4 regions of the Pseudomonas lini genome follow, and region 1 is predicted to be linked to each of the others. Evidence: predicted binding sites of a transcription regulator. Region 1 holds the regulator's gene; each other region holds the start of a gene.
The links. Region 1 encodes sigma-54, which starts transcription at its own class of promoters, with help from an activator protein. Its sites were predicted from a motif close to ANTGGCATNNANNTTGCTNT; they were not measured.

Region 1 (4,362 bases):
CAATGAGCGGTTGGCGCTGCTCAGTGGGTGACGACGGCGAGTTTCCGAAAAGCGTTTGAGCAAGGTTTCTTCGTCGGCGTCCAGGTACAGCACATCGCACTGGATATGCCGGCTGCGGACTTCTTCCAGCAATTCGGGAAACCGTGACAAGTGACTCGGCAAGTTACGCGCATCGATGGACACGGCCACCAGCGGTTGTGCCAGTTCGGTGTGAATCAATGCGCGCTCGGCCAGTTCCGGCAGCAAGCCGGCAGGCAGGTTGTCGATGCAGTAATAACCGTTGTCCTCGAGCACATCGAGGGCGGTACTTTTACCTGAGCCGGAGCGGCCGCTGACGATGATCAGGCGCATGATTAGTGACCGGTTTGCTCGTCCAGGACAACCTGATACAAGGCTTCGTTGCTCGGGGCGCTGCGCAGCTTTTCACGCACTTCCTTGCGATCAAGCATGCTGGCAATCTGGCGCAGCAGTTCCAGGTGCGCATCGGTGGCGGCTTCCGGGACCAGCAGGACAAACAGCAGGTCAACCGGGGCGCCATCAATGGCGTCGAAATCGATAGGGGCTTCCAGGTGCAGCAGCGCACTGATTGGCGAGGTGCAGCCTTTAAGCCGGCAGTGGGGGATGGCGATGCCGTTGCCGAAACCGGTAGAGCCGAGTTTCTCACGGGCAATCAGGGCCTCGAAGACGTCCTGCATTTCCAGATCCGGTACTTCGCGGTGGATAAGGTTGGCAATTTGCTCGAGGGCTTTCTTTTTACTGCCACCCGGCGCGTTCACTTGGGAACGGCCGGGGGTCAGGATGGTTTCTAGTCGGATCATGGATTGGGAGTGTTAACGACCGGTCGCGCCCTGGAGGAGGCTCTGGGTCTTTTCCTTATGCTTTTTAAGTTGGCGATCCAGCTTGTCGGTCAGCAGGTCGATGGCGGCATACATGTCCGTATGCTCGGCATTGGCGACCACCTCTCCGCCGGGAATATGCAGCGTGGCTTCGATCTTCTGCAGCAGTTTTTCGACGTTCATCGTGACTTGAACATTGGTGATCTTGTCGAAATGCCTCTCTAATCGGTCGAGTTTTTCGCCGATGTAGGTGCGCAGGGGTTCGGTCACTTCCAGTTGGTGTCCACTGATGTTGACTTGCATACAGCTTCTCCTTCGTTGCCAGTGCATAAAGCGGCAGGCAGAAATGCCTGCCACTGGAACGCTGTGGCGAGCCCGGCGGCTACATCAACCGCTTCCGTTCGCTGGAAGGCGCGATCCCCAGGGATTCGCGGTACTTGGCGACGGTGCGACGGGCTACCTGAATGCCTTGTGCCTCCAGTAAACCAGCGATCTTGCTGTCACTCAACGGCTTTTTCTGATTTTCCGCGGCAACCAGTTTTTTGATGATCGCGCGGATCGCCGTGGACGAGCATTCACCGCCTTCGGAGGTACTGACGTGGCTGGAAAAAAAGTATTTCAGTTCATAGATGCCCCGTGGGGTATGCATGAATTTTTGCGTGGTCACCCGTGAAATCGTCGATTCATGCATGCCCACCGCTTCGGCGATGTCATGCAGCACCAACGGCTTCATGGCTTCGTCACCGTATTCAAGAAAGCCGCGTTGATGCTCGACGATCTGGGTGGCGACTTTCATCAGGGTTTCATTGCGGCTTTGCAGGCTCTTGATGAACCAACGAGCCTCCTGCAGCTGATTACGCATGAAGGTGTTATCAGCGCTGGTATCGGCGCGGCGCACGAAACCGGCGTACTGGGCGTTGACACGCAGGCGTGGCACCGATTCCTGATTCAGCTCCACCAGCCAGCGCTCGTTGTCCTTGCGCACAATCACGTCGGGAACGACGTATTCGGCTTCGGCGGACTCGATTTGTGAACCCGGGCGCGGGTTGAGGCTCTGGACCAGTTCGATGACCTGACGCAGTTCATCTTCCTTGAGCTTCATGCGACGCATCAGCTGGCTGTAGTCGCGGCTGCCGAGCAGGTCGATGTAGTCGGTGACCAGGCGCTTGGCCTCGGCCAGCCAAGGGGTCTTGGCTGGCAGTTGACGCAGTTGCAGCAGCAGGCACTCACCGAGGTTGCGGGCGCCGATGCCAGCGGGTTCGAATTGCTGGATGCGGTGCAGGACGGCTTCGATTTCGTCCAGTTCGATGTCCAGTTCCGGGTCGAAAGCTTCGAGGATTTCCTCGAGGGTTTCGTCCAGGTAGCCCTGATTGTTGATGCAGTCGATCAGGGTCACGGCGATCAGGCGATCGGTGTCGGACATAGGTGCCAGGTTCAGTTGCCAGAGCAAATGGCTTTGCAGGCTTTCACCGACCGATGTGCGGGTGGTGAAATCCCACTCGTCGTCATCGTTGCTCGGCAGGCTGCTGGCGCTGGTCTGGTAGACGTCTTCCCAGGCCGTGTCGACGGGCAATTCGTTGGGGATGCGCTCGTTCCAGTCGCCTTCCTCAAGGTTATCCACCGTTGGGGCGGTTTCCTGGTAAGAGGGTTCCTGAATGTCGGCGTTGGGTTTTTGTTCGGCGCTATCGGCCAAGGGGTCAGCGTTATCGAAGTCGTCGCCTTCTTCCTGGCGTTCGAGCATCGGATTGGACTCCAGGGCCTCCTGGATTTCCTGTTGCAGGTCCAGGGTCGACAATTGGAGCAGGCGGATGGCCTGTTGCAGCTGCGGTGTCATCGTCAGCTGCTGGCCCATTCTCAAGACTAGCGATGGTTTCATGGCAGGGGCTTAACACCTTATTCGCCGGCGCACATGCGCCATCCACTACAGAGCGCCGAAGCGCCAAACATAAGCAAATTATATGCCCGAAACTGAAGTGTTTGCCTAGAGCGCTGTAACAATAAAAACTTATTGATTTTTTATTGAAGCGAGCGCTCTCTCGGCGACTGGGGCACCTCAGTGCTTACAGGCGGAACTCATGGCCCAGATACACTTCCTTGACCAGTTCGTTGGCCAGGATGGTGGCGGAGTCACCTTCGGCGATCAACTGGCCGTCGTTGACGATGTAGGCCGTTTCGCAGATATCCAGGGTTTCGCGGACGTTGTGGTCCGTGATCAGCACACCAATGCCTTTGGCCTTGAGGTGGTGGATGATCTGCTTGATGTCGCCCACCGAAATCGGGTCTACGCCGGCGAAGGGTTCGTCGAGGAGGATGAATTTCGGGTTAGTAGCCAGGGCTCGGGCGATTTCCACACGGCGGCGTTCACCACCGGACAGGCTCATGCCGAGGTTGTCGCGGATGTGGTGGATGTGAAATTCCTGCAGCAGGCTTTCCAGCTCCTGGCGACGACCGGCCTTGTCGAGTTCCTTGCGGGTCTCGAGGATGGCCATGATGTTGTCGGCCACCGACAGTTTGCGGAAGATCGATGCTTCTTGCGGAAGATAGCCGATACCCGCCTTCGCGCGACCGTGCATTGGCTGGTGGCTGACGTCCAGGTCATCGATCAGGACGCGGCCCTGATCGGCCTGCACCAAGCCGACAATCATGTAGAAGCAAGTGGTTTTACCGGCACCGTTAGGACCAAGCAGGCCGACGATCTGACCGCTGTCGATGGACAGGCTGACGTCGCGCACGACCTGACGGCTCTTGTAGCTCTTGGCCAGATGCTGAGCTTTCAGAGTTGCCATTACTGGGCCTTTTGCTCGTCGGTTTTCTTCTTCGGCTGGATCACCATGTCGATGCGAGGACGTGCCTCAGTGACCTTGTTACCCGTGGCGCGACCGGCGCTCGCAAGCTTTTTGACCGTGTCGTAGACAATTTTCTCGCCTTGGGTGACGTTGTTGTCTTTATCGATGACTTTAGCGCGATCGATCAGCACGACGCGGTTTTGCGAGGCGTGGTACTGAATAGTTACGCCGTAGCCCTGAACCGGCTTGGTATCGCCCGCCGTTTGCAGTTGCTCGAAGTAGGCGAGGTTGCCCACCGAAGTCACCACGTCGATATCGCCGGCCGGGGTGCGAGTGATGGTTACGGTGTTGCCCTTAACGATCATCGAACCCTGAGTGATGATCACGTCGCCTTTATAGGTGGCAACGCCATTCTTGTCGTCCAGTTGGGCATCGTCGGCCTGAATGCGGATAGGCTGCTCTTGATCGTTCGGCAGAGCCCAGGCGCTCACGCTTCCCAGTGCTGCGCCCAGACTGAGCAAAATAGGGAGAGTTTTAACGAGCCTCATACTGTCCTCTTACGTTCGATAGCAGGTGTATCCTGCTTTCTTTCAAGTACGCTTTCATTCCGTTGCCTGTCGATACACCGCCAGCGCCGTCGATTCTAACGGGTTGATCGGTCTGCGCATATTGCTGCTGCGGGAACACTGTCATACGGGTGGTGGTAATCAGGGTTTTGCGGTTTTTTTCGTCGAAACGGG
Region 2 (4,362 bases), 810 kb from region 1:
CTGAAGTCTTCTACGGCATGACCGCAAAGGGCTACGGCTTGTCCGAAACCCTGCGCGAGATGAACGCCAAGCTCAAACGTATTCTGCCGGTGGACATGTTCTGCTGTGCGACCCTGCTGTGCCTGAGTTTTCAACGGGGATCGGTGGAGGTCTGGAACGGCGGGATGCCGGACGGTTACTTGCACAGCACCGCCAGCGGCGAACGTATCGCTCTGACGGCGCGGCACTTGCCGCTGGGCGTGCTGAGCCCGCAAACCTTCGATGACCGCACCGAGGTGTTCCCGATGGGCGTCGGGGATCGGGTCTTTCTGTTGTCCGACGGGGTGATCGATACCTGCGATGCCAATGAACAATTGTTTGGCGTAGAGCGATTGGAGCAGGTGTTTGCAGCCAATCGTCAGCCTGATGCGCTGTTCGAAGAAATCGAACAGGCCCTGCGGGATTTTCGCGGCGAGGCCCGCGATGACGTGAGCATGGTCGAGGTCAGTCTGCTGGAGGCTGCGCAACTGAGTCCGCCAGCGCCGGTGTACTCCGACAGCGGCCAGTCCAGTCCGCTGGACTGGTCGGTGAGTTTCGAATTCCGCGCCGCCACTCTCAAACGCTTCAATCCGCTGCCGTACTTGTTGCAATTGCTGCTTGAGGTGCATGGCCTGCGGACTCAGAGTGGCGCACTCTACAGTGTGCTGGCAGAGCTTTATTCCAATGCCCTGGAACATGGCGTGCTGGGCCTGGATTCGAGTCTGAAACGAGATGCTTCAGGTTTTGCGCGTTATTATCAGCAGCGCAATGCGCGTCTGGACGAATTGCAGGACGGCTACGTACGGGTGCATTTGCAGGTGGCACCAAAAGGCGAGGGCGGTTGCCTGATGGTCCGGGTCGAAGACAGTGGCAAGGGTTTCGATGTGGCGCGGGTGATGGAGCGTCCTGTCGATGATGTCCGTCTGTCGGGACGTGGCGTCAGTTTGATCCGCCAGTTGAGCCATCATGCGCGCTGGACCGATAATGGTCGCAGTGCTCACGTGGAGTTCTTCTGGGAGGCTCTGGCCTGATCCCGGGCATTCTTGATCAAGGAGCGAACAAGTGGCTGACACACATCTGGACCGTGACGTGCTGAGCGCGTTGCAGGAAGTTATGGAAGACGGGTATCCAGAATTGCTTGATACCTTTCTCGCCGATTCCGAGGAGCGTTTGAGTGTGCTACGTAAAGTTGACGATGCCGATCAGCTGGGCGCCGCTGCGCACAGCTTCAAAGGCAGCAGCAGCAATATGGGCGCTACCCGGCTGGCCGAGCTGTGCCATGAGCTGGAGCAGCGAGCCAAGCAAAAAAGCCTCGAAGGTATTGCAGCGCTGGTCGGAGAAATTGACGGTGAATTCGCCATTGTCCGACCTCTCTACGAAGCGGAGCGCCAGCGCTCCCTTGCTGAATAAGGCAGCCGTCCGGCTCTTTTAGCAGTCGGCGAAAAAAGCTGGCTCGACCCTTGCAGTCAACTTGCTCAACTGTACCTACGATCCCAGTGCAGCGGAGACCGTTATGCCCGTTACTCCCAATATTCTGCTTCAGGCCGCCGCTACGGCCAAGACTCAAGCCGCGACCGCCAATGCGCCGGCGCTGGCGGCTGAGCCCGGGGACAAGGCGTCCAGCTTCGCTCAGGTCTATGCTAATCAAGCCCAGAACAAGCCCTCGGCCGTGGCGGATGGATCGGCTAAACCCGCACGCGACAAAGTCTCGGACAGCGTCGGCAAGAAAGACGTGAGCAACGACAAGTCTGCCGCCCCGGAACCGACAGTTGCCGATAGCGGCAATTCCTTGCCCGCCGATAAGCCGGCGCAGGCTGACGACAGTACGGCCAGCGATGACGCGCCGGATACGGCCGAGACATCGACGCCGGTAGTCGATACCGCGCCTGTCGATCCAGCCCTCGATCCGGCGTTGATGCAAGTGGTGCAGCCGGTGCTGCCAGCCCCCGTGTCGGAAACTCCACCGGTTGTTGCCACTGTGCAGTCAGCCGTTGAAGCACCCGTCGCAGCTGCTGTTGCCGCGACAGCGACGCAGACCGTTGCGGCCATCGATCCAGATTTCGATCCCGAAGCCGATCCTCTCGATGCGCTGCCAGCCGTGCGCATGGCCATGGAGCAGGGTGGGCACGTTTCGGCCACCAGCCAGGCCCAGCAAAAAGCGGCGCCGGCCCCGGCTCAAGTCGACGGTGAGCCGACTTCGGCACAAAACTTTGCCACGGGCATGGCGAGCATGCTTGATGTGCAGGCCGATCAGGACAGCACCAGCCAGGGCGGCGAGAAGGCTTTCAGTGGCCTGATCGATGACGGCCTCAAGGATCTCAAGTCCGCCAGCAGCGATACCCGTGTCGATGATTTCGCCAACCGTCTGGCGGCACTGACCCAGGCGGCAACGCCGAAGACAGCCAATGCATTGCCGGTGAACCAGCCAATCGCCATGCATCAGAGCGGTTGGACCGAAGAGGTGGTCAATCGGGTCATGTACCTGTCCAGCGCCAATCTCAAGGCGGCCGACATCCAGTTGCAACCGGCCGAGCTGGGGCGCCTGGATATTCGGGTGAACATGGTTCCGGATCAGCAGACCCAGGTGACTTTCATGAGCGCCCACCCAAGCGTTCGCGAAGCGCTCGACGGGCAAATGCATCGCCTGCGTGACATGTTCGCGCAGCAAGGCATGGGTCAGGTCGACGTCAACGTTTCCGATCAGTCTCGTGGCTGGCAGGGTCAGGGTCAGGGTCAGGAGCAGGCTCAACAGGGGCAGGGTGGACGTACCAACGCTGGTGGCGGTCGTCTCGATTCTGTCGATGAAGAACTGCCTGCGACTGTTGCTGAAGTAGCTGCCAACACCACCAGCGTGATTGGCACCAGCGCCGTCGACTACTACGCCTGATCGAACTCACATAAATCCTGTGGGAGCGGGCTTGCCCGCGATGGCGGCATAACAGTCGATGAATATATTGACTGTCATGCCCTCATCGCGGGCAAGCCCGCTCCCACAGTGTTTTTATGGTGTTCGGCAGATTGCTGTAGCTCCCTTACCCCTCTCCCTACCGACACTTCTGGCATAACACTTGCTCTTGCCTTGCCGTGCGACTGTGAAAACCCGAATAGTGACGGATTATTGGCATGGCTAAGAGCGACGCAGCACCAGTGAAAGACCCCGCAACCAAAGGCAAAATCAAGCTGATCATTGTGATCGTCGTGGCCCTGATGCTGGCGATCGGCTTGTCCGTGGGGGCGACCTGGTTCTTCATGCACAGCGCCCAGAGCAAGCCTGCCCCCGCCGCTGAAACCGCTGTGGTCGGCAAGCAGCCGGCGATCTTCGAACCCATGGCTCCGGCCTTCGTGGCCAACTACACCCAGAACGGCCGCCAACGCTACATGCAGGTGAGCATCACCATGCTGGGCCGCAATCAGGCCGATCTGGAAGCGCTCAAAGTCCACATGCCGGTGATCCGCAATAACCTGGTCATGCTGTTTTCCGGTCAGGATTTCGCCACGCTGGCGACCCCGGTTGGCCAGGAGATGTTGCGTCAGAAGGCCACGGCCAGCGTCCAGGAAGTGGCGCAGAAAGAGCTTGGCAAAGTGGTGATCGAACAGTTGCTTTTCACTAATTTCGTACTGCAGTAGGAACACGACATGGCCGTGCAGGACCTGCTGTCCCAGGATGAGATCGATGCGCTGTTGCATGGCGTCGACGATGGTCTGGTGCAGACCGATAACGCTGCCGAAGCCGGCAGTGTCAAAAGCTACGACCTGACCAGCCAGGATCGCATCGTCCGTGGACGCATGCCGACCCTGGAAATGATCAACGAGCGTTTCGCCCGCTACACCCGCATCAGCATGTTCAACATGCTGCGCCGCTCGGCGGACGTTGCCGTCGGTGGCGTGCAGGTGATGAAGTTTGGCGAATACGTGCACTCGCTGTACGTTCCGACCAGTCTCAACCTGGTCAAGCTCAAACCGCTGCGCGGCACTGCGCTGTTCATCCTCGACGCCAAACTGGTGTTCAAACTGGTGGACAACTTCTTCGGCGGCGATGGCCGTCACGCGAAGATCGAAGGGCGTGAATTCACCCCCACCGAACTGCGTGTGGTGCGCATGGTGCTGGAACAGGCCTTCGTCGATTTGAAGGAAGCCTGGCAGGCGATCATGGAAGTGAACTTCGAGTACATCAACTCGGAAGTGAACCCGGCCATGGCCAACATCGTCGGCCCGAGCGAAGCCGTTGTGGTGTCGACGTTCCACATCGAACTCGATGGCGGTGGCGGCGACCTGCACGTGACCATGCCGTACTCGATGATCGAGCCGGTGCGTGAAATGCTCGACGCCGGCTTCCAGTCGGAC
Region 3 (4,362 bases), 630 kb from region 1:
GCACCAGTTTGTTGGCCTCGATCTGCGCCGAGAAGAACTGTTCGACGGCTTCGTTGCTCAATTTATAGGTCGGTGCCAGGGCGACGGCGCCGGCAATGACTTCGCGCTCGCGCTGCCGGTCCTCGACCGGTTTGCCGCTGTCCCATTTGCTCAGCGCGACCTGATCGGCAATTGCCAGGCGTTCTTCGATGGTGCCAAGCAGCGGGGCGAGGGCAGCAGGTGCCGGGCTGGCAAAAGCGTTGTTGGCCAGCAGGGCGGTGAACAGGGCAAGGCATGGGCGTAGGCGCATGAGGCATCTCGGCTTTATCGGATGAAGGCCATGATGCACGCAACCGGGCGTCCGATGACAGGCGGTCGCCCATAAAAAAGGCCTCCCGAAGGAGGCCTCTCTTTTGTCACGCCGCGTAGCGCGGCGCTACCGGATCAGCAGCTGTAGTACAGCTCATATTCCAGTGGGTGTACGAAGGTACGAACCTTGATTTCTTCTTCGCTTTTCAGAGCGATGTAAGCGTCGATGAAATCGTCGCTGAAAACGCCGCCTTTGGTCAGGAACGCACGACCTTTGTCCAGCTCTTCCAGGGCTTCTTTCAGGCTGCCGCAAACTTGTGGGATCTCTTTCGCCTCTTCAGGCGGCAGGTCGTACAGGTTTTTGTCAGCTGCGTCGCCTGGGTGGATCTTGTTCTGGATGCCGTCCAGGCCAGCCATCAACAGTGCAGCGAAGCCCAGGTACGGGTTAGCTGCTGGATCCGGGAAGCGAGCTTCGATACGGCGAGCACGAGGGCTGGACACGTAAGGAATACGGATCGAAGCCGAACGGTTACGAGCCGAGTAAGCCAGCATCACTGGAGCTTCGAAACCTGGGACCAGACGCTTGTAGGAGTTGGTCGACGGGTTGGTGAAGCCGTTCAGAGCCTTACCGTGCTTGATGATGCCGCCGATGAAGTACAGAGCGGTATCGGACAGGCCGGCATAGCCTTCGCCAGCGAAGGTGTTCTTGCCATCTTTAGCGATGGACAGGTGAACGTGCATACCCGAACCGTTGTCGCCGTACAGAGGCTTAGGCATGAAGGTCGCGGTGCGGCCGTATGCGTCAGCAACGTTGTGTACGCAGTACTTCAGGGTTTGAACTTCGTCAGCCTTGGCAACCAGGGTGTTGAACTTCACGCCGATTTCGTTCTGACCGGCAGTCGCCACTTCGTGGTGGTGAACTTCGATGACCAGGCCCATTTCTTCCATGGCGTTGCACATGGAGGTACGGATTTCGTGGTCGTGGTCGAACGGCGGAACAGGGAAGTAGCCGCCTTTGACGCCTGGACGGTGGCCTTTGTTGCCGCCTTCCACGTCCTGGTCGGACATCCACGAACCTTGTTCGGAGAAGATTTTGAACATCGAACCTGAGATGTCGGACTTGAACTTCACTTCGTCGAAGATGAAGAATTCAGGCTCTGGACCCACGAATACGGTGTCGCCGATACCAGTCGACTTCAGGTATTCCTCGGCACGCTTGGCGATCGCACGTGGGTCACGGTCGTAGCCTTGCATGGTCGAAGGCTCGATCACGTCGCAAACCAGGATCAGGGTCGGCTCTTCGGTGAACGGGTCGAGAACGGCAGTGCTGTCGTCCGGCATCAGGATCATGTCGGAAGCTTCGATGCCTTTCCAGCCAGCGATGGAGGAACCGTCGAACATTTTGCCTTCTTCGAAGAAAGCTTCATCCAGCCCATCGCGAGCCGGCATGGTCACGTGGTGCTGAGTGCCTTTGGTGTCCGTGAAGCGCAGATCAATCCACTTGACGTCATGATCTTTGATGAGTTGAACCGACTTCGACATAGTGTCCTCCGGGTGGCTTCGGGCTTAGTAGTGGATGCCCTTAGAATGTGGGTGATGCCGGCGCGAATACTCTGCCATGGCAACCTGCCTCACAAGGGAGCAAATTGCATGCCAGTGCCCCACCATGGGTTTTTTGCCCCAATATCACGCTTATAAAGGTGCAATGCCTCGAAAAGCGCCAAACCTCGCCCTGTAATGTAGCGTTGAAATCCATAAATGACCCGTTTTGGTGCGTGCAAAACCTTCTGCACATTAACTGGTTAAACCTTGAGCAATTTCCGCTATAATCCGCGCCCCCCTTTTTCGGCTGGCCCAGCGCGCGCTGTTTTCATGAAACTAATCGTAAAAGTCTTTCCCGAGATCACCATCAAGAGCCGCCCGGTACGGATGCGTTTCATCCGCCAGTTGGCCAAAAACATCCGTACCGTGCTCCGCGATCTGGACCCGGCTGTGGTGGTGAACGGTGTGTGGGACAATCTCGAGCTGGAAACCCGCGTCAGCGAGCCGAAAGCCCTGAAGGAGATGACCGAGCGCCTGAGCTGCATGCCGGGCATCGCGCATTTCCTGCAGGTCGATGAATATCCGTTGGGCGACTTCGACGACATCGTCGCCAAGTGCAAGCAGCATTTCGGTGACGCCCTGGCCGGAAAGATCTTTTCGGTGCGCTGCAAGCGTGCCGGCAAGCACGAATTCAGCTCCATGGACGTCGAGAAATACGTCGGCAGCCAACTGCGTCGTCAGTGCGGCGCCGCCGGAATCTCGCTCAAAGAGCCTGAAATCGAAGTTCGCATCGAAATTCGCGACAAACGGTTGTTCGTGATCCACAGCCAGCACAACAGCATCGGCGGTTATCCGCTGGGTGCCCTGGAACAGACGCTTGTACTGATGTCCGGTGGCTTCGATTCCACCGTCGCCGCCTACCAGATCATGCGCCGCGGGCTGATGAGCCATTTCTGCTTCTTCAATCTGGGCGGACGTGCCCACGAACTGGGCGTCATGGAAGTCGCGCACTTCATCTGGAAGAAGTACGGCAGCTCCCAACGCGTGTTATTTGTCAGTGTGCCGTTCGAGGAAGTACTGGGAGAAATTCTCGGGAAAGTCGATAACAGTCATATGGGCGTAGTTTTGAAGCGTATGATGTTGCGCGCTGCTTCCCGTATTGCCGATCGGCTGGAGATCGAAGCGCTGGTCACCGGCGAAGCGATTTCCCAGGTGTCGAGCCAGACGTTGCCGAACCTGTCCGTGATCGACTGCGTGACCGACAAGCTGGTCTTGCGTCCACTGATTGCCAGTCACAAGCAGGACATCATCGACCTGGCCAACGAAATCGGTACTGCCGATTTCGCCAAGCACATGCCGGAATACTGCGGGGTCATCTCGGTGAACCCAAAGACCCACGCCAAGCGTCCACGCGTGGAGCATGAAGAGAAAGAATTCGACATGGCAGTACTTGAGCGTGCGCTCGAGAACGCCAAACTGGTGCCGATCGATCGCGTAATCGACGAATTGGGCCAGGATTTGCAGATCGAAGAAGTCAGCGAAGCACTGGCGGGCCAGATCATCATCGACATCCGTCACCCGGATGCCGCTGAAGACGAGCCGCTGGAACTTGCTGGCATTGAGGTGCAGACGATGCCGTTTTATGCATTGAACGCTCGTTTCAAGGAACTGGACCCTACTCGCCAGTACCTGTTGTATTGCGACAAAGGCGTGATGAGTCGCCTGCATGCCCACCATTTGCTCAGTGAGGGGCATGCCAATGTGCGCGTTTATCGACCGAGCTAAGTGCCCGGGGCTGTTTGCCTGTGGCCTGCGTCACCGGCCCCCCGACGCCGCCGTCAAGCTGTAACGGCTTTGCCGGACTCTACTGTAAATCGCTGCCAAGACTTGTCAGCACACCGAATCCTCTGATCGAGATACACAAGTGATCGAAAATCTACGCAACATCGCCATCATTGCTCACGTTGACCATGGTAAAACCACCCTGGTAGACAAACTCTTGCGTCAATCCGGCACCCTGGAGCGCAACGAGCTCAACGACGAGCGCGTGATGGACTCCAACGACCAGGAGAAAGAGCGCGGTATTACCATTCTGGCGAAAAACACCGCCATCAACTGGAACGGCTACCACATCAACATCGTGGACACCCCGGGCCACGCCGACTTCGGCGGCGAAGTTGAACGCGTAATGTCGATGGTTGACTCCGTTCTGCTGCTGGTTGACGCTCAAGACGGCCCTATGCCGCAAACCCGTTTCGTGACCAAGAAGGCTTTCGAAGCCGGCCTGCGTCCAATCGTGGTCATCAACAAGGTTGACCGTCCAGGCGCGCGTCCGGACTGGGTTCTGGACCAGATCTTCGACCTGTTCGACAACCTCGGTGCTACCGAAGAACAGCTGGACTTCAAAGTCGTCTACGCCTCGGCCCTGAACGGCATTGCCGGTCTGGAACACACCGACATGGCTGAAGACATGACTCCGCTGTACCAGTCGATCGTCGACAACGTACCTGCGCCGAAAGTCGACCGTGACGG
Region 4 (4,362 bases), 760 kb from region 1:
ATTGGACGATGGCCAGCAACAACATGCAGGCCGGCCCGAACATCATGCAGGAAGTGCTGCCGGGTTGGCGCAATCCTGAGAACTTTGTGGTGGTCTCGGATGTGTATCCCACCGTCTCCGCCCAGGCGGCCGATCTGATTCTGCCCACCGCGATGTGGGTCGAGAAAGAAGGTGCTTACGGCAATGCCGAACGTCGTACGCAGTTCTGGCATCAATTGGTCTCGGCGCCGGGTGACGCCAAATCTGATCTCTGGCAACTGGTCGAGTTTTCCAAGCGCTTTAAAACGGACGAGGTCTGGTCCGAGGAATTGTTGTCCGCCTCACCGCAGTACAAGGGTAAAACCCTGTATGAGGTGTTGTTCAAGAACGGTCAGGTCGATCAATTCCCGCTTGATCAGATGGAGGCGGGCTATCAAAACGACGAGGCCCGGGAGTTTGGTTTTTACCTGCAAAAAGGGTTGTTCGAAGAGTATGCCCAATTCGGCCGTGGGCACGGTCATGACCTGGCCCCGTTTGATCGCTACCACACCGAGCGCGGGTTGCGATGGCCCGTCGTCGAGGGCAAGGAAACACGTTGGCGTTTCCGGGAAGGGTATGACCCCTATGTGGAGAAGGGGAGTGGTGTGCAGTTTTACGGCTATCCCGACAAGAAGGCGATCATCTTCGCGCTCCCCTACGAGCCACCTGCGGAATCCCCCGACGCGGACTTTCCATTCTGGTTGAGTACCGGCCGGGTACTTGAGCATTGGCACACCGGGACTATGACTCAGCGGGTCGAGGAACTTTATAAGGCGGTTCCCGACGCGTTGGTCTACATGCACCCGGCCGATGCCCAAGCCTTGAATGCCCGTCGAGGCAGTGAAGTGAAGCTGATCAGTCGACGCGGTGAGATGCGTGCGCGCATCGAAACCCGAGGGCGCAACAAACCACCACAGGGCTTGGTCTTTGTACCGTTCTTCGATGCCAACAAGCTGATCAACAAGGTCACGCTTGATGCGACGGACCCCATCTCCAAACAAACTGATTACAAAAAATGTGCGATCAGGATTGAGTTGATCAAGACGGCATAAGGAGAGCTCAGATGAAGAGTCGTTCGCTGTCCTTGCTTGCCGCTCTGTTGGTTTGGATGCCCGCGGCATTTGCGACGGAGCCCGCTTACCCGCTGAATGCTCCTGCACCGGATGGCCGGCGAGCCGGAGGGACCTTGACCCAGGAGTTGCCGGCACCGCCGATTGTTGATGACGAGAACAAGGACCTCAAGCGCGAGCGCAATTATCCCGAACAGCCGCCCACTATCCCGCACAGTATTCGGGGGTATCACATCGACAAGAACAGTAACAAGTGTCTGTCCTGTCACAGCCGCGCCAACAGCGCACGTACTCAGGCGCCGATGATCAGTATCACCCACTACATGGACCGTGATGGTCAGGCGCTGGCAGCCGTTTCGCCACGTCGGTATTTCTGCAATCAGTGTCACGTGCCACAGAAAGACGTTAAGCCACTGGTGGGCAATAGCTTCAAGAACATTGACCAGGTGCTGCAAGACGAAATCAACGGCCAACAGAAACCTTGAGGAGAGGCCATGAAATCCTTGCTTGTCCTGCTCAAAGACTATTGGGGGATTCTGCGTCGACCCAGTGTGCATTACAGCCTGGGTTTTCTGACGCTCGGTGGGTTTGTTGCCGGGGTGATTTTCTGGGGTGGTTTCAACACCGCGCTGGAAGCGACCAATACCGAGAAGTTCTGCATTTCCTGCCATGAAATGCGCGACAACGTTTTTGTCGAACTGCAGGAAACCATTCACTACACCAATCGCTCTGGCGTACGAGCTACCTGTCCGGACTGTCACGTCCCCCATGAGTGGACCCATAAGATTGCCCGCAAGATGCAGGCTTCCAAAGAGGTGTGGGGAAAGGTGTTCGGAACGATTGATAGCCGCGAAAAGTTTGTCGGTATGCGGCGTGAGCTGGCCGAGCACGAGTGGGGACGGCTCAAGGCAAACGACTCCCGAGAGTGCCGCAATTGCCATAACTTCGAATTCATGGATTTCACCCGTCAGGGCAAACGCGCCGCCAATATGCATTCCACGTCACTGGCCTCGGGTCAAGCCACCTGTATCGACTGTCATAAGGGCATTGCTCACAAGTTACCCGACATGAGCGGGGTCAAAGGCTGGTAGCCGATTCGGCCTCGGCGTTCTCTGTGTTGCCGCCAAACGGCATGATCGCGCCGGTTTTTCGTCTTTGACACATTCCCCCAATCCTCTCTGAATCCCTCAAGTCCTTTGTTTGCCGGGCCCTGTGCCGCCAGAAAAAAGTTGGTCTGCAAATTGCTTATGGCTCAGCAGTACAGCGGTGGGCGGCAAACGTCCGGCATGCAGAGGAAAGAGTGTGGACAAGTACCTTTATGTGGCAATGACCGGCGCCAGCCAGAATGCACTGGCGCAGAAGGCTCATGCCAACAACCTGGCGAACATCTCTACCAACGGTTTTCAGAAGGACCTGGAACAGGCCCGTTCGATGCCGGTGTTTGGTGACAGCTTTCCGGCGCGTGCGTTTGCCCTGAGCGAACGTCCGGCCACCGACTTCTCTGCGGGCTCGCTGGTGGAAACCGGTCGCGACCTCGATGTCGCGGTGCAAGGCAATGGCTGGATCGCCGTGCAGAACCCCGATGGCGGTGAAAGCTACGTGCGCACTGGCAGCCTCAACGTTGACGCGCTGGGCGTGCTGCGGGCCGGCAACGGTATGCCGGTGGTAGGCAATGGCGGGCCGATTGCCGTGCCGCCCGAGCAGCAAATCGAAGTCGGCGAAGACGGCACCATCAGCATCCGTGCAATGGGCGAAGGCCCTCGCGTGATGGCGGAAGTCGATCGCATCAAACTGGTCAACCCGGACTTCAAGAACATGACCAAAGGCCTGGACGGTTCGATCCACACCAAGGACGGCAAGCCGGCGCAGGCCGATGCCAACGTCAAGCTGGTGTCCGGGTTTCTTGAGTCGAGCAACGTCAATGCCGTGGAAGAAATGACCTCGGTGCTGGCGCTGGCCAAGCAGTTCGAGCTGCACATCAAGATGATGAACACCGCCAAAGACGATGACCAGGCCATGGCTCGGGTCTTGCAGATCAGCTAATTATCAGAACGTCGCGCCGTAAAACAGGCGCACGAGGAGAATCGAATGCTTCCGGCTCTATGGGTTGCCAAAACAGGTCTGTCCGCCCAGGACACCAACCTCACCACCATTTCCAACAACCTGGCGAACGTATCGACCACGGGTTTCAAACGTGATCGCGCCGAGTTCCAGGACTTGCTGTATCAGATCAAGCGTCAGCCAGGCGCCCAGTCGACCCAGGACAGCGAATTGCCGTCGGGTCTGCAAGTGGGTACCGGTGTGCGCATCGTCGGCACCCAGAAAAACTTCACCGCCGGTAGCCTGCAAACCACCGAGCAGCCGTTGGACATGGCCATCGACGGTCGCGGTTTCTTTCAGATTCTGCAGCCGGACGGCACCACGTCCTACACCCGTGACGGTACGTTCCACCTGGATTCCAACGGCCAGATCGTCAACGCCAGCGGCTTCGCCCTGGAGCCGGCGATTGTCATTCCGAACGATGCCCAGACCTTCACTGTCGGCCGTGACGGCACCGTGTCCATCACCGTTGCCGGCAACCCGGCCTCCCAAGTGATCGGCAACCTGCAAACCGCCGACTTCATCAACCCGGCCGGTCTGCAAGCGGTGGGTAACAACCTGTTCCTGGAAACCGCTGCCAGTGGCGCGCCGCAAGTCGGCACCCCGGGCCTCGCCGGTTTCGGCACCACGCTGCAGAACACCCTGGAAACGTCCAACGTCAGCACCGTTGAAGAGATGGTCAACATGATCACCACTCAGCGCGCCTACGAGATGAACTCCAAGGTGATCTCCACCGCCGACCAGATGCTCTCGTTCGTAACGCAGAATCTGTAATCAAGTCTATGAGGCGGCCATGAGGTCGCCTGCAACACCGTGAGGTAGGGTCATGAATCGCTTTGTATCTGTTCTGGCACTGAGTGGGGTCGTCGTGCTCGCGGGCTGCGTCGCCCCGCCGCCCAAGCCCAATGACCCTTACTACGCCCCGGTGTTGCCGCGCACGCCGCTGCCGGCTGCCGCCAATAACGGCTCGATCTACCAGGCCGGTTTCGAACAGAACCTGTACAGCGACCGCAAGGCGTTCCGGGTCGGTGACATCATCACCATCACCCTGAACGAGCGCACCCAGGCGAGCAAAAACGCCAACTCGCAAATCGACAAGAACAGTGAAACCAGTGTTGGCCTGACCTCGTTGTTCGGCTCCAGCCTGACCACCAATAACCCGATCGGTAGCAAC

Region 2: a site for sigma-54 is predicted at 1,477-1,496, ahead of AB3226_RS22895 (flagellar hook-length control protein FliK). Genes of this name have one in related genera too.
Region 3: a site for sigma-54 is predicted at 1,927-1,946, ahead of glnA (glutamate--ammonia ligase). Genes of this name have one in related genera too.
Region 4: a site for sigma-54 is predicted at 2,317-2,336, ahead of AB3226_RS22685 (flagellar basal body rod protein FlgF). Genes of this name have one in related genera too.

Annotation. Positions count from the first base shown of each region.
Region 1 covers NZ_OZ061318.1:4,248,126-4,252,487, forward strand. The annotation lists gene rapZ (RNase adapter RapZ) at 1-351, opposite strand, end outside; gene ptsN (PTS IIA-like nitrogen regulatory protein PtsN) at 354-818, opposite strand; gene raiA (ribosome hibernation-promoting factor, HPF/YfiA family) at 831-1,139, opposite strand; gene AB3226_RS19100 (RNA polymerase factor sigma-54) at 1,219-2,712, opposite strand; gene lptB (LPS export ABC transporter ATP-binding protein) at 2,897-3,622, opposite strand; gene lptA (lipopolysaccharide transport periplasmic protein LptA) at 3,622-4,170, opposite strand; gene lptC (LPS export ABC transporter periplasmic protein LptC) at 4,157-4,362, opposite strand, start outside.
Region 2 covers NZ_OZ061318.1:5,060,555-5,064,916, forward strand. The annotation lists gene AB3226_RS22885 (SpoIIE family protein phosphatase) at 1-1,049, shown strand, start outside; gene AB3226_RS22890 (Hpt domain-containing protein) at 1,081-1,428, shown strand; gene AB3226_RS22895 (flagellar hook-length control protein FliK) at 1,532-2,905, shown strand; gene fliL (flagellar basal body-associated protein FliL) at 3,142-3,645, shown strand; gene fliM (flagellar motor switch protein FliM) at 3,655-4,362, shown strand, end outside.
Region 3 covers NZ_OZ061318.1:3,615,194-3,619,555, forward strand. The annotation lists gene AB3226_RS16465 (chorismate mutase) at 1-289, opposite strand, end outside; gene glnA (glutamate--ammonia ligase) at 424-1,830, opposite strand; gene thiI (tRNA uracil 4-sulfurtransferase ThiI) at 2,161-3,615, shown strand; gene typA (translational GTPase TypA) at 3,755-4,362, shown strand, end outside.
Region 4 covers NZ_OZ061318.1:5,009,431-5,013,792, forward strand. The annotation lists gene napA (nitrate reductase catalytic subunit NapA) at 1-1,070, shown strand, start outside; gene AB3226_RS22675 (nitrate reductase cytochrome c-type subunit) at 1,082-1,573, shown strand; gene AB3226_RS22680 (cytochrome c3 family protein) at 1,583-2,179, shown strand; gene AB3226_RS22685 (flagellar basal body rod protein FlgF) at 2,391-3,131, shown strand; gene flgG (flagellar basal-body rod protein FlgG) at 3,177-3,962, shown strand; gene flgH (flagellar basal body L-ring protein FlgH) at 4,015-4,362, shown strand, end outside.